One region of the Kosakonia sacchari SP1 genome, then DNA from elsewhere that is predicted to be linked to it. Evidence: predicted binding sites of a transcription regulator. Region 1 holds the regulator's gene; the other holds the start of a gene.
The links. The regulator LexA, encoded in region 1, represses DNA repair genes until DNA is damaged. The targets are predictions, from matches to a motif close to TNCTGTATGTACATACAGNA.
Positions count from the first base shown of each region.

Region 1 (7,517 bases):
CGTACGGACAAACCAATTGGCGCTTTACTGCTGCTGTGGCCAACGCTGTGGGCGCTGTGGGTGGCGACGCCGGGCGTGCCGCCGCTGTGGATTTTGCTGGTTTTTGTCGCGGGCGTCTGGCTGATGCGCGCTGCCGGTTGCGTGGTCAATGACTATGCGGATCGTAAATTTGATGGTCATGTTAAACGCACGGCGAATCGCCCGTTGCCAAGCGGCGCGGTAACGGAAAATGAAGCGCGGGTGCTGTTTGTGGTGCTGGTGCTGCTGGCCTTCGCGCTGGTGCTGACGCTGAATGTGATGACCATTTTGCTCTCCGTCGCGGCGCTGGCGCTGGCGTGGGTTTACCCGTTTATGAAGCGTTATACGCACCTGCCGCAGGTGGTGCTCGGCGCAGCGTTCGGCTGGTCGATTCCAATGGCGTTTGCCGCCGTGAGTGAGTCTGTGCCGCTGAGCTGCTGGATCATGTTTCTCGCCAATATCCTGTGGGCAGTCGCGTACGATACGCAGTATGCGATGGTTGACCGTGATGACGATGTGAAGATTGGTATTAAGTCGACGGCTATCTTGTTTGGTCGTTTCGACAAGCTGATTATCGGGATTTTGCAGGTGGCTGTGCTGGTGCTGATGGCGTCTATTGGCTGGCTGAATGGGCTGGGCTGGACGTATTACGGGACGGTGCTGATTGCCGGTGCGCTGTTTGTTTACCAGCAAACATTGATTGCTGGTCGCGACCGCGATGCCTGTTTTAAAGCGTTTATGAACAATAACTATGTTGGGCTGGTGCTGTTTTTAGGGCTGGCGTTAAGTTATCTGCATTTGCCTTGAGTTTTTTCCCCTCTCCGTGAAGAGAGGGGAAAATTTACCCTCACGCTTCCGCTTGCGTCGCGCTCTCAATCGTCAGACGCACATCCGACGTTATCAAGTCCGCCAGCATCTGGTACACGTTTAAGGTACGTGCCGGATCCGCATCGCCGGTATCGCTGATATAACCTTCATCGCGCAGCGTCAGCACCAGCGTACTGAATACCGCTTTATCGAAGAACTCCGGCGCGTTGATGCCGTGCAGTACCGACAAGCGCTGCGCCAGCGTGCGGCTCTCTTTTTCCAGCGTGCTGCGGTTCATCGCCGGATTGGCGCTCAGTAGCCAGAAAGTAATGGCGTAACGCTGTAAGGTTTCGCGCGCGCCTGCTGCCAGCAGTTGCAAGGTGCGGGAGTGCGCCGGATTGATGCTCAGACGATCGTCTTTCACCGTCAACAAGCCCTGGCGCAGTAGCTCTTGCGTCAGGTTCTCCAGCACTTGTGCCAGCTCCGCTTTTTCCCAGCGCAGGAACAGCTCGGCTTTCAGCATCGGGTAGAGTAACTCGACGTAGCGCAGGATCTCGCTACGGGAGATCGCGCGGTGCTGAGTAACAATGGCTGCCAGCAGCGACGGCAGCATCAGCATATGCGCAATGTTGTTGCGGTAGTACGTCATCAACACCGCCTGCTCACGCGGCAGAATGATGATATCGCCGATGGTGTCTTTCTCGACTTCGAACTTGTTCATCTGCAGCGCGTGATCGATAAGCTCGCTGGCGCTGGCCGAAGGCGTGGTCGAATCTGGCGAATAAGGCACGTTGCGCATCAGCTCAAGATAACAGCTTAACTGCTCGGTCAGTTGCTCGCGCGTCAGTGAACGCTGGCGGGAGGCCAGCAGCGCGGTACAACACAGGTTCATGGCGTTAGCCGCACCGGCGTTGTTGATGCGCACCATCAGGTCAGCGGCAATGGTGTTCACCGTTGGCGTTAACCACGCCGGGCGGATGGATTCAATCGGATCGATGGCTTCGCGCCACTCCGGAACATGATGATTCAGGTAGTTCATCAGCGGGATCGGTTCGCCGAAGTTCACATAACCCTGACCGAGGTTACGCAGCTTGCTTAAGCCACGCACCATCTGCAACAAGCTCTCTTTCTCTTTCGTCGCGCCACGCAGCTCTTTGGCGTAAGTACCCACTTCCATCACGTGTTCATACCCGATGTAAATCGGTACCAGCGTGATGGGGCGCGTACCGCCGCGTAGCATCGCCTGGATGGTCATCGACAGCGTACCGGTTTTCGGATCCAGCAAACGCCCGGTGCGCGAACGTCCACCCTCAACGAAGTACTCCACCGAATAACCGCGGCTGAACAGCTCACCCAGATATTCACGGAACACGGTGGAATAAAGCTTGTTGCCTTTAAATGTCCGGCGAATAAAGAAAGCGCCCAGCCGGCGGAAAATCGGCCCGGCAGGCCAGAAATTCAGGTTGATACCAGCAGCGATATGCGGCGGCACCAGCCCCTGGTGATAGAGCACATAGGAGAGTAACAGGTAGTCCATATGGCTGCGATGGCAGGGCACATAGACAATTTCGTGGCCGTCGTGCGCCAGCTGACGTACGCGCTCGGCATTATGCACGTTAATGCCCTGGTAGAGACGGTTCCAGGTAAAACCCAGAATGCGGTCAGTCAGGCGGATCATCTCGTAGGAGAAGTTCGCGGCAATCTCTTCCATCAGCGCGATGGCGTTTTGCTGCGCCTTATCATGGGAGATCTTTTTGCTGCGCGCTTCATCTTCAACGGCGCGGGCAATCGCCTTTGAAGAGAGCAATTTGTTAAATAAATCCTGACGCGCCGGCAGGCGCGGGCCTACTGCGGCCAGACGCTGGCGGGCAAAGTGCATACGCGCCACGCGCGCCAGTTTCTGCGCGATAATTTTATCGGTGCCGTGCTCGGTCGCCATACGGCGCAGCGAAACCGGTGGTGAGAAACGCACAAAGCTGTCGCGGCCAAGCCAGGAAACAGCAAAAAATTTCTGGATGCCGTTCAGCATGCGCAGCGGCGGGTTAATTTCGCCTTTTTCGCGCCCGGGCGAACGGCCAAACATCACCGATACTGGCACCATTTGCACATCCAAATCGGGATGGCTGCGGTGTAAATCCAGGTAGTCGTGGAACAGCTTGATCGACTCTTCTTTCGGCGCGTAATAGGTGAACACGCGCGGGCCGCCGTGGATAAACACGAAACGCGGCAGCAACGCGCCGTCGATTTCCAGCGGTTCCAGGGGATCGGGCAGCTCATGCGCCAGACATTGCGCGCGTAAAGTCAGTAAGTCAGCCTTTGAGTTATAAGGCAGCACGTACATGATGGGGCGTGATGTATCGAGACCCAGTTCCTGTGCAGGTTCTGCGGGGATCGATTTACTTTTTACCAGCACGCTTAATGGTAAATTCAGTAATTTGTAGTAAATTCGTGGCCAGCCGGACATAAAGGATGTAAAGCCTCTGGTTAATAGTGCCATTGCGCCGCAAGAATATCAGAAAGCGCACATAATTTCTGTTGTACCGCTGCGCGCTTGCTGAGACATTGACGCCAATTTAATAAAAAGGTTCTTTTAAATGGCTAATAATACTACCGGTTTCACCCGGATCATTAAAGCCGCTGGATATTCCTGGAAAGGCGTTCGCGCCGCCTGGATTAATGAAGCGGCATTTCGTCAGGAATCCGTTGCGGTTATCCTGGCAATTATAATCGCTTGCTGGCTCGATATTGACACCATGACGCGCGTACTGCTGATTGGTTCTGTGACGCTGGTAATGATTGTCGAAATTCTGAACAGTGCCATCGAAGCCGTAGTAGACCGTATTGGTTCGGAATTCCATGAACTTTCCGGGCGGGCGAAGGATATGGGGTCGGCGGCGGTGCTGATGTCCATCCTGCTGGCAATGTTTACCTGGATCGCATTACTCTGGTCACATTTTGGATAACGCTTCCAGAATTCGATAACGCCATGGTTTTTTGCTTAAATTTGGTTCCAAAATCGCCTTTAGCTGTATATACTCACAGCATAACTGTATATACACCCAGGGGGCGGGATGAAAGCATTAACGGCCAGGCAGCAAGAGGTGTTCGATCTTATTCGCGATCGCATCACTCAAACCGGTATGCCACCAACGCGTGCGGAAATCGCACAGCAATTGGGGTTCCGTTCCCCAAATGCGGCGGAAGAACACCTCAAAGCGCTGGCGCGCAAAGGGGTTATCGAAATCGTATCTGGCGCATCACGCGGTCTTCGCCTGTTGCTTGAAGAAGAAGAGGACGATATTGGTTTGCCGCTGATTGGTCGCGTCGCTGCGGGTGAGCCGCTGCTGGCGCAGCAGCATATCGAAGGCCATTACCAGGTCGATCCGAGCCTCTTTAAACCTCACGCAGATTTCCTTCTGCGCGTTAGCGGCATGTCGATGCGTGACATTGGCATTATGGATGGCGATCTGCTGGCGGTGCACAAAACGCAGGATGTACGTAACGGCCAGGTTGTTGTTGCGCGTATTGAAGACGAAGTGACGGTCAAACGTCTGAAAAAACAGGGTAACACGGTCGAACTGTTGCCTGAAAACAGCGAGTTTTCGCCGATCGTCGTCGATCTGCGCGATCAAAACTTCACCATCGAAGGGTTAGCGGTCGGTGTCATTCGTAATGGCGCGTGGCTGTAACGCACATTCGCTCTGCTGCGGGGCTGATTCAGGTTCCGCAGCGATCTCTACTTTTCCCTCACTAATGTTCACATTCATACCATGCCTCTGCTAACCGCATCCGACAAAGCGCTCTGGCGGCTTGCGCTGCCGATGATCTTCTCGAATATCACCGTCCCGTTGCTGGGGCTGGTGGATACGGCGGTAGTGGGGCATCTGGACAGCCCGGTTTACCTGGGCGGCGTAGCGATTGGCGCAACGGCGACCAGTTTCCTCTTTATGCTGCTGCTTTTTTTGCGCATGAGCACCACCGGGCTAACAGCTCAGGCGTTCGGCGCGAAGAATGCGCCCGCGCTGGCGCGGGCGTTAGTCCAGCCTTTGCTGCTGGCGCTTGGAGCCGGTGTGTTAATTACTCTGCTGCGCACGCCACTTATCGATCTGGCGCTGCATATCACCGGCGGCAGCGAGGCGGTGCTGGAACAGGCTCGACGGTTCCTGGATATCCGCTGGTTGAGCGCACCCGCTTCGCTGGGCAATCTGGTATTGCTCGGTTGGTTGCTCGGCGTGCAGTATGCGCGCGCACCCGTGATATTGTTGGTGGTGGGGAACCTGCTCAATATCGTGCTCGATCTGTGGTTGGTCATGGGGCTGCATATGAATGTGCAAGGTGCAGCACTTGCCACGGTCATCGCGGAATATGCCACCTTCGCCATTGGCTTATGGATGGTGCGACACGTACTGGTGATGCGCGGCATTCCATTACTGACACTGAAAAATGCATGGCGCGGCGGCGTGCGGCGTTTGCTGGCGCTGAACCGCGATATCATGCTGCGTTCGCTGCTGCTGCAACTCTGCTTTGGTTCGATAACGGTGTTTGGCGCCCGACTCGGGGATGAGACGGTGGCGGCAAACGCGGTGCTGATGATGTTTTTGACCTTTACCGCCTATGCGCTGGATGGTTTCGCGTATGCGGTTGAAGCCCACTCCGGGCAGGCTTACGGTGCCAGAGACAGCAGCCAATTGATGCATATCTGGCGGGCTGCTTGCCGGCAGGCCGGTCTGGTAGCGCTGTTCTTTGCTGTTGTCTATGCACTGGCGGGTCAGCAAATTATCGCGTTGTTAACGTCGCTACCCGCGCTGCAACAGCTTGCCGGGCATTATCTGATTTGGCAGGTCATCTTACCGTTAGTGGGAGTGTGGTGTTATCTGCTGGACGGTATGTTTGTCGGTGCGACGCGCGCGGCCGAAATGCGTAACAGCATGGCGCTGGCGGCGGCAGGGTTTGCCGTTACGCTACTCACCGTGCCTGTCTTGGGTAATCACGGTTTGTGGCTGTCGCTCGCTGTGTTCCTTGCTCTGCGTGGGCTGACGCTGGCGCTGATATGGCGTCGCCACTGGCGTAACAACAGTTGGTTTGCTGCTACAGATTGTTGATCCCGCTTTATTTCTCGTCGTTGTGTACGATTTTTCTCGCCTCGTTTACGCTGCTTTTATCTTATTGGATGGTTAAAGATTCCGAATAAAATTCATAATGCCGAATCCCTGACTACAATAATCAGTACGTTCAGCACGGCGAGAACGTCATTTTAAACCGAACGATAAGGAGTCCATGATGAATAAAGACGAAGTCGGCGGTAACTGGAAACAGTTTAAAGGTACTGTAAAAGAGAAATGGGGCAAGCTCACCGATGACGATATGACGATCATTGAAGGTAAACGTGATCAGTTGGTGGGTAAAATCCAGGAACGTTACGGTTACGCGAAAGATCAGGCGGAAAAAGAAGTGACGGACTGGGAAACGCGTAATGATTACCGTTGGTAGCCAACACATCCCCTCAAATGTGTTAACCCTCTGAAAGGCTACCCTGCCCGAAGGTACAAGGATGTACCACCCCCCAGATTCCACATCTATGAGCTCGAACCGCATTCATTTGGCTTACAAGCTTCCAGATTTTGCGTTCTAATCGCATCCCTCTGTTTAAGCTTGCCTGACTTAGGGCTGTCGCAGTATGTGCTTGCTCGCCGTCGTTAAAAAGCGAAACCTGGCAAGTTGTGGCGTAGGTAATAAATAGCCGAAAAAAGACGAGAGACTATTATCGCGATTTTTTCTTTAGCGGGACGCTATGGTCATGCTGGCAATGATCGTGATGGCGGCAGGCTTCCACTTCCACACAAGCCGCACACAGACCATGGGCTTCAATGACATTATGGCGCAGGGCAAAACCCATTTTCGCCGCCAGCGCATGCATAATATCTTCCACGCCTTCGGCCTGTTCTTCTTTCACCGAACCACAGCGGTCACAAATGAACATCGCAGAAGTATGAGTCGGCTGATCAAAAAGATGACACAGCACATAGCTGTTCGTGGACTCAACCTTGTGGACAAATCCTTGCTCCAGCAGGAAATCAAGCGCGCGATAAACGGTAGGGGGCTTTGCTTGCGGCTCGCTTTCGCGCAGCAGATCAAGCAAATCATAGGCGCTGATCGCCCCTTGTTGCAGGCTTAGTAATCGCAATACTTCAAGGCGCTGGGGAGTCAGGCGCACATTGCGCTGCGCGCACAGCTTTTCAGCCTGCACTAACATCTCTTGCGAAGTGGTCTTATCCATTTGCGCTCTCTGGTCGGGGAAATAGAAACCCACACTTTACCATGTCCTGCCCAAAACACCGAGATCGCCGCCCGTAAACTCCTTTTCTCACTTTCCTTCCCGAAATGAATATCCTCTTCTATAAATATTGAGAGTTTCCTCAATAACTATAACGTTCATATATATCCTGTACGTTCACTTGATTTAGCTTCTTTTTTGGTCGTTGTTCGCAGCAATAGTGAATTCCTGTTTCTTTTAAAATAAACAGGCTTAAAAAACTCATCTGGCTACGAGACACATATTGTGAATAAAAAACGTAAACTTTCAGTGGTCGCTATCGCTGTCTCCTTCTTTGCGGCAAATCAAGCAGGAGCAGCCAATACCTGGGCAGAAGCACGTAACGATGCAATGGGAGGAACGGGGGTTGCATCGGCAA
Region 1 covers NZ_CP007215.2:4,551,389-4,558,905, reverse strand. Annotated here, with positions in the region: gene ubiA (4-hydroxybenzoate octaprenyltransferase) at 1-825, shown strand, start outside; gene plsB (glycerol-3-phosphate 1-O-acyltransferase PlsB) at 866-3,289, opposite strand; gene C813_RS44500 (diacylglycerol kinase) at 3,420-3,788, shown strand; gene lexA (transcriptional repressor LexA) at 3,897-4,514, shown strand; gene dinF (MATE family efflux transporter DinF) at 4,596-5,927, shown strand; gene C813_RS44485 (CsbD family protein) at 6,106-6,315, shown strand; gene zur (zinc uptake transcriptional repressor Zur) at 6,587-7,102, opposite strand; gene traF (conjugal transfer protein TraF) at 7,385-7,517, shown strand, end outside.

Region 2 (7,517 bases), 1.2 Mb from region 1:
ACCGCCGGGTACGGCACGTTTGCGCCTGACGCTGACCGCAGAGCACCAGTTCGACGATATCGACCGTTTGCTGGAGGCCTTGCATGACAGTGAATAAACAGGCGGTCGCCGCTGCTTTTGGCCGCGCGGCACAGAGTTATGCGCAGCACGACGAATTGCAGCGCCGGAGCGCCAGTTTGCTGTTATCTAAGTTGGGTACTCTCACGCCTGGTCAGGTGCTGGACGCTGGTTCTGGGCCGGGCGCAATGAGCCGCTACTGGCGCGGGCAGGGCGGCGAAGTAACGGCGTTGGATCTCTCAGCGAATATGCTTGATGAAGCGCGCCGTCAGCACAGCGCGCAACGCTATGTCAGGGGCGATATTGAAGCCATGCCGCTGGCGGATGCGCAATTTTCACTGGTCTGGAGCAACCTGGCGGTGCAGTGGTGCGATGATTTGCGCCAGGCTGTCGGTGAGTTGTATCGCGTCACCCAACCCGGCGGTTGTGTTGCCTTTACGACACTGGTCGCGGCCTCACTGCCGGAGCTGAACGAAGCGTGGCGCGCGATTGATGACCATCCGCACGCCAACCGTTTCTTAACCTTGCCAACCATCAAACAGGCTTTGCACGGCTGGCGTCTGCGTAGTGGCGTCGAGACCATAACCTTGCATTTTGACGATGCGACCGCCGCGCTGCGTTCGCTAAAAGGTATTGGCGCAACACATTTACATGTGGGCAGGCAGCAGGGGCTGACACGCGGCAAACTGCAACGCTTGCAGCTGGCCTGGCCGCAGCAGCAGGGCAAATGCCCGCTGACATACCATCTTTTTTGGGGAGTGATCGTCCGTGATTGAACGCTATTTTGTGACCGGTACGGATACGGAAGTCGGGAAAACTGTCGCCAGTTGCGCGCTTTTGCAGGCGGCAAATCTGCGTGGTTTACGCAGCGCGGGTTATAAACCGGTGGCCTCCGGGAGTGAGATGACCGCAGAGGGGCTGCGCAACAGCGATGCGCTGGCACTGCAACACCACAGCAGCCTGCCGATGGCGTATAAGACCGTCAATCCGTATACCTTCGCAGAACCCACATCACCGCATATTGTGAGTGCAGATGTGGGTGAGCCCATTGACGCACAGGTAATGTCCGCCGGGCTGCGCACGCTGGAAGTACAAGCGGAGTGGCTGCTGGTTGAAGGTGCAGGGGGCTGGTTTACGCCGCTTTCAGAGACGTTCACTTTCGCCGATTGGGTGGTGCAGGAACAGCTGCCGGTGATTCTGGTCGTTGGCGTAAAACTTGGCTGTATCAACCATGCCATGTTAACCGCGCAAGCGGTTCGCCAGGCGGGGTTACGGCTGGCGGGCTGGATTGCCAACGATGTGGTGCAGCCAGGCAGACGACACCCGGAGTATCTGGCAACGCTTCGGCGCGTGATGCAGGCTCCGCTGATTGGCGAAATTCCCTGGTTTGCCCACGCACCGGAAAAAGAAAAAACGGGTCATTATCTTGATCTCAGTGTCCTGACTCCGGTGTCATCCACTTTGAGAGCAGCGGATCATCAAGCAGTTTAACGTCGCCCTGCGCGACATTGCGCCCGCGGTGCAGCAGGCAGAAACGGTCGGCGACCCGGCGAATAAATGACAAGTGCTGTTCAGCCAGCAGAATGGTCATGCCAAACTCCTGGTTGAGCCGCACGATCAAATTGCCAAGTTTATGAATAAAAGCCTGCCCCAGACCGCGCGTTGGCTCATCGAGGATCAACAGCCGTGGGTGCGTAACCAGCGCCCGCGCCATCGCTAACTGTTGTTGATTATCCTCTGACAACTCCGCGCCACGTACCTGGCGCAGCTCATACAGTTCGGGGAACAAATCGTAAATATCCCGCCGCACTGCGCTGCCCGGTTCACTGCCGGCGCGCATCGCGACGTGCAGATTTTCCTCAATGGTAAGTTGCGAAAAAATCCGCCTGTCCTGCGGCACATAGCTGATGCCGATGGCGCTGCGGTGTTCAGCTTGCAAAGAGAGCAAATCGCGCGGCGGTGCGCCCACGTCCTGCCAAATCATGCTGCCGCTTTCAATAGGTAAATAGCCAGTGATGCAATTCACCAGTGTCGTCTTGCCCATGCCTGGCAACCCAATAACTGATGTGCAGACCCCGGGGGATAAATCGAGGTCGACATTCCACAATGTATGCTGATTACCGTAATACTGGTTTACTGCCCGTAAGCTCAACATTGTCCGCTCCTTGTTTCGGATCTGATGACCACGATGATTCTGCAAAAGGCTTGCCAGAACATAAAAAAGGCTTTTTTTTCGGATGCCGCTGAGAAAAGTGGCTTTTAAAACGTGAGGAGGGAAGAAGCCAGGTAAAAATTCTGCACTTTGCCAGTGCTTGCAGTGTTGAGTTGTGGTGCAGCAATCGCTGGATCTGTGAGAATGATCTCATGCGGATCCTGCGTTTCGTTTGCCGATAATTATCAAAAAGAAAAGATAATAAATTTTTAGCGCCACCCGCCTGGGACAAAATGGGATTTGGCGGGAAGGCTAGGCATCCGGCCTGGCGGCAGTTATCCACTATTCCTGTGGATAACCTTGTGTATTAGAGTTAGAAAACATGCGGCAAGCGAGAGAGGACGCGGGTTGCGCCTGAATTGGTGTTAAACACGTCTTTTTGATATTAACTTTAATAATCAATTGGTTATATAAAAGCAATGCCTGTAAGAAAAGTGTCACCCGCTGCCACAAAACTTTCAAAGGCTTGCTTGACAAATGTTAAAAGAGGAAAAATTTTGGGGATAACCTGAAAGGGTTAGTGTTTTATCTTGTCCGCGCAGAAATTTGAGGGGAGAAGCGGTGCCCTAACGGGGAGTAGTACAGATTGCCTGTTTCGCTACTGTTTTTTCATCCAGTGTTATTTATTGGCAAAAGTGAACAGGGTGAGTAAAATGTGTTACCTGCCCGCTCATTCCTTCATCAGGTAGCCGTTCATGAGTAAACCGTTCAAACTGAATTCCGCTTTTCGTCCTTCCGGCGATCAGCCTGAAGCTATCCGCCGCCTCAAGGAAGGTCTGGAAGACGGCCTGGCGCACCAGACGCTGCTCGGGGTGACGGGTTCAGGGAAGACTTTCACCGTCGCCAATGTGATTGCCGATCTCCAGCGCCCGACAATGGTGCTGGCACCGAACAAAACGCTGGCCGCGCAGCTGTATGGTGAAATGAAAGAGTTCTTCCCGGATAACGCGGTGGAGTATTTTGTCTCTTACTACGATTACTACCAGCCGGAAGCGTATGTACCAAGCTCTGACACTTTCATTGAGAAAGATGCCTCGGTGAACGAACATATTGAGCAGATGCGTCTGTCAGCGACGAAGGCGCTGCTGGAGCGTCGCGATGTAATTGTGGTGGCCTCCGTTTCCGCGATCTACGGTCTGGGCGATCCGGATCTCTACCTGAAAATGATGCTGCACCTGACTAAGGGCATGATCATCGATCAACGCGCGATCCTGCGCCGCCTGGCGGAGCTGCAATATACCCGCAACGATCAGGCATTCCAGCGCGGCACTTTCCGCGTACGCGGCGAAGTTATTGATGTGTTCCCGGCAGAATCTGACGATCTGGCGCTGCGTATCGAATTATTCGATGAAGAAGTCGAGCGCCTGTCGTTGTTCGACCCTCTGACCGGTCATATTGAGTCGGGCATTCAACGCTTCACCATCTACCCGAAAACGCACTACGTGACGCCGCGCGAGCGGATCGTGCAGGCGATGGAAGAGATCAAAGTTGAGCTGGCAGAACGCCGTAAGTCGCTGCTGGAAAATAATAAACTGCTGGAAGAGCAGCGGCTCAGCCAGCGTACCCAGTTCGACCTGGAAATGATGAACGAGCTGGGCTACTGCTCGGGGATTGAAAACTACTCGCGCTATCTTTCCGGGCGCGGGCCGGGCGAGCCGCCGCCGACGCTGTTCGACTACCTGCCCGCCGATGGTCTGCTGGTAATCGACGAATCACACGTGACTATTCCGCAGATCGGCGGGATGTATCGTGGTGACCGCGCGCGTAAAGAGACGCTGGTGGAGTATGGTTTCCGTCTGCCGTCGGCGCTGGATAACCGACCGTTAAAATTTGAAGAGTTTGAAGCGCTGGCACCGCAGTCAATTTATGTTTCGGCAACGCCGGGCAATTACGAGCTGGAGAAATCGGGCAGCGAAGTGATTGATCAGGTGGTGCGCCCGACCGGTCTGCTCGATCCGGTGATTGAAGTGCGCCCGGTGGCGACCCAGGTGGACGATTTGCTCTCTGAAATTCGCCAGCGCGCCGCCATTAACGAACGTGTGCTGGTGACGACGCTGACCAAACGCATGGCGGAAGATCTCACGGAGTATCTGGAAGAGCACGGCGAACGGGTGCGTTATCTGCACTCGGATATCGACACGGTTGAACGTATGGAAATTATCCGCGATTTGCGCCTTGGCGAGTTCGATGTGCTGGTCGGCATCAACTTGCTGCGTGAAGGGCTGGATATGCCGGAAGTCTCGCTGGTGGCGATTCTGGATGCCGACAAAGAGGGCTTCTTGCGTTCTGAACGCTCACTTATCCAGACGATTGGCCGCGCGGCACGTAACATCAACGGTAAAGCGATTCTGTATGGCGACAAGATCACACCGTCGATGGCGAAAGCGATTGGCGAAACCGAGCGTCGTCGTGAGAAACAGCAACGCTATAACGAAGAGCACGGCATTACCCCGCAGGGCCTGAACAAGAAAGTGGTGGATATTCTGGCGCTTGGCGAAGGGCTAGCGAAGACGCGCGCGAAAGGGCGTGGTAAAACGCGTACACCTGCTCAGGTGGAAGCGGCTGAACTGGCGCTCACACCAAAAGCGCTGCAGCAGAAAATCCACGAACTCGAAGGCCAGATGATGCAGCATGCGCAGAACCTGGAGTTCGAAGAGGCGGCGAAAGTACGCGACCAGTTGCACCAGCTGCGCGATCTGTTTATTGCCGCATCCTGAAATCAGCGCGGTGATATGACCGCACAAAATAGCAAAAAAGAGAGCCTGTCCGGGCTCTCTTAATGTTGGCTTAACCTACGCCTGACACACTGCCCACCGGTATTCTGGAGGGCAATCTGATGCAACAATTTAAGGTTCGTGAGTTTTTCGCTGTCGCTTTCGTGCTGGCGCTAGTGATTGGTTTTGCCCGTCTGTGGGTGCTGACTTACTGATTTACGCCTGGCGGGCACCGGGGAGAAATTTTACCCACGCCCGTACGCCAGATTGCGTCAGCCGGTTGTGCAAAAAGAACTGCGCGTCATGCAGTTGTGCGATACGCGACACAATGCTTAATCCCAGGCCTGCGCCGCCGTAGCGGCTGTCCATACGCACGAAGGCTTTACTGAGCTCTCCGCTGCGGCTTTCATCAATACCCGGCCCTTCATCTTCCACCGCCAGTACCGGTGTTGCAGCGTTTTCGATACGTACGGTAATGGTCGATCCTGTCGGGCTATAGCGGTGGGCGTTTTCGACCAGGTTTCTCACCAGTAACCGCAGCAGCGTGGCATCACCGGCGACCGCAATGTCCTTTTCTGGCTCTGCAATTTCCAGCATCTGTTGGCGCGCGGTCAGCATCTGTTCCAGTTCACTGCGAATGGGTTGCACCACATCCTGCAACAGCATCACCTGCTGGTAACTACCGGCGGAGAATGACTGCCCGACGCGTGCCAGCAGCAACAATTGAGCAATGTTTTCCGTCATTTGCTCAAGTCGTTGCACCAGTGGGTCGACGTTGATACCGCTGGTTTTCGCCATCAATTCCAGATGCAGACGTAACCCGGCCAGCGGCGTACGCAGCTCATGGGCAACGTCGGCGGTAAACAATCGCTCCCTGTCGAGGGTTAGCGTCAGGCGGGAGACCAGCTCGTTAATCGATGAGGTCACAGCTTCCACTTCGCTGACGCTATTGTTCAGCGTGATGGGTTGCAGGTTGTTCGGCGTGCGTTTATTCAGTTCTTCCTGCAACTCAAGCAGCGGACGGGTAATGGTTTTTACCGCCTGCATACAGAGCAGCAGCGCCAGTCCGATGATCAGCAGGCTTGGTACCAGCAGGCTGGCCACCGCTTCGCGGACTTCATGCTCGATATGTTTGCGATTGTTGTGGTTATGAATGGCTGCCTGCACCAGCAGCTGTATTTGCTCTTCGCTTTCATGCCACAGCCAGAACACGCTGACCAGCTGGCAAAACACCAGAATGCCACCAATGGTGAGTAACAAACGGCGGCGCATACTCCAGCGCCTGAAGTTGAAGAGCGCCATCAATCAGCTCCGTTCCTGCGGTTGCACCAGCATATAACCAAACCCACGCACTGTGCGGATACGCGATTTGCCGATTTTGTCGCGCAAATTATGGATATGCACTTCCAGCGTGTTCGTCGACGGTTCGTTATCCCAGTTGTAAATATCGTTATAGAGGATCTCCCGGTGTACCGGGCTTTCGGCTTTCAGCATCAGGCGCGACAGCAGGGCGTACTCTTTTGGCGTCAGCTCCAGCAACTGTTCATCCAGCCACGCCTGGCGGCGTGTTACATTCAGCGTCAGATTACCGTGGCTGATTTCGTTATCGCCCTGATTATTATGGCGGCGCAGCAGCGCGCGAATGCGGGCGTTCAGCTCGTCCAGCGCAAAGGGTTTAACCAGGTAGTCGTCTGCACCGGTATCCAGCCCCGCAACGCGATCTTCAAGCGTATCGCGGGCGGTGAGGATCAATACCGGCAGCGTATATTTTTCGCGGCGCAATCGGGTGAGCAGATGTAAACCGTCTTCATCCGGCAGACCCAAATCGAGCACCAGCAGGCTGTAATGACCGTTCGCCAGACACAGCGCAGCTTCATGTGCGGTAGAAACGCCATCGCAGGCGTACCCTTCGCTTTGCATCGCCAGAATCAACCCCTGCAACAGCAGAGCATCATCCTCAACCACCAGAATCTTCATTTCAACTGCCCCCGGCACGCGGTTAAAAGATCGTCTTCAGCACGGTACTCTTTCGTGCTGACACCCAGTATACCCAACATCGTCGGGAAGAGGTTGTCCTGTGAAACCGCCTTCTCCCGCGCATTTTTTTGCAGACACTGGCTGTTCACGGCATAACGCGCTTGATACTCCTGCGACAGCCAAATCAGCAGCGGAACATGTTTTTGTGTTTCCGGCGCGATGGAGTACGGCAGGCCGTGTAAATAAACGCCATTTTCGCCAAGCGACTCACCGTGATCGGAGAGATAAACCAGGCTGGTGGTGAATTTATCCTGCTTCGATTGCAGCAATTTTATCGCTTTATCAACAATATAATCGACATACAAAATGGTATTGTCGTAGGTATTTATCAGCTGCTGCTGTGAGCAGGTCTGAATTTCATTGGTATCGCAGGTCGGTGTAAATTTACGGAACTGCGCCGGATAGCGGTTGTAATACGTCGGCCCATGGCTGCCAATGGTGTGTAATACAATCATCCCGTCGCCCTGCAATTTATCGATATAACTGGCGAGATCGTG
Region 2 covers NZ_CP007215.2:3,342,778-3,350,294, reverse strand. Annotated here, with positions in the region: gene bioF (8-amino-7-oxononanoate synthase) at 1-97, shown strand, start outside; gene bioC (malonyl-ACP O-methyltransferase BioC) at 84-833, shown strand; gene bioD (dethiobiotin synthase) at 826-1,548, shown strand; gene C813_RS38825 (ABC transporter ATP-binding protein) at 1,490-2,212, opposite strand; gene uvrB (excinuclease ABC subunit UvrB) at 2,965-4,986, shown strand; gene pmrB (two-component system sensor histidine kinase PmrB) at 5,200-6,285, opposite strand; gene pmrA (two-component system response regulator PmrA) at 6,289-6,960, opposite strand; gene eptA (phosphoethanolamine transferase EptA) at 6,957-7,517, opposite strand, start outside.
Region 2: the regulator LexA is predicted to act here: its motif matches at 2,869-2,888, upstream of uvrB (excinuclease ABC subunit UvrB).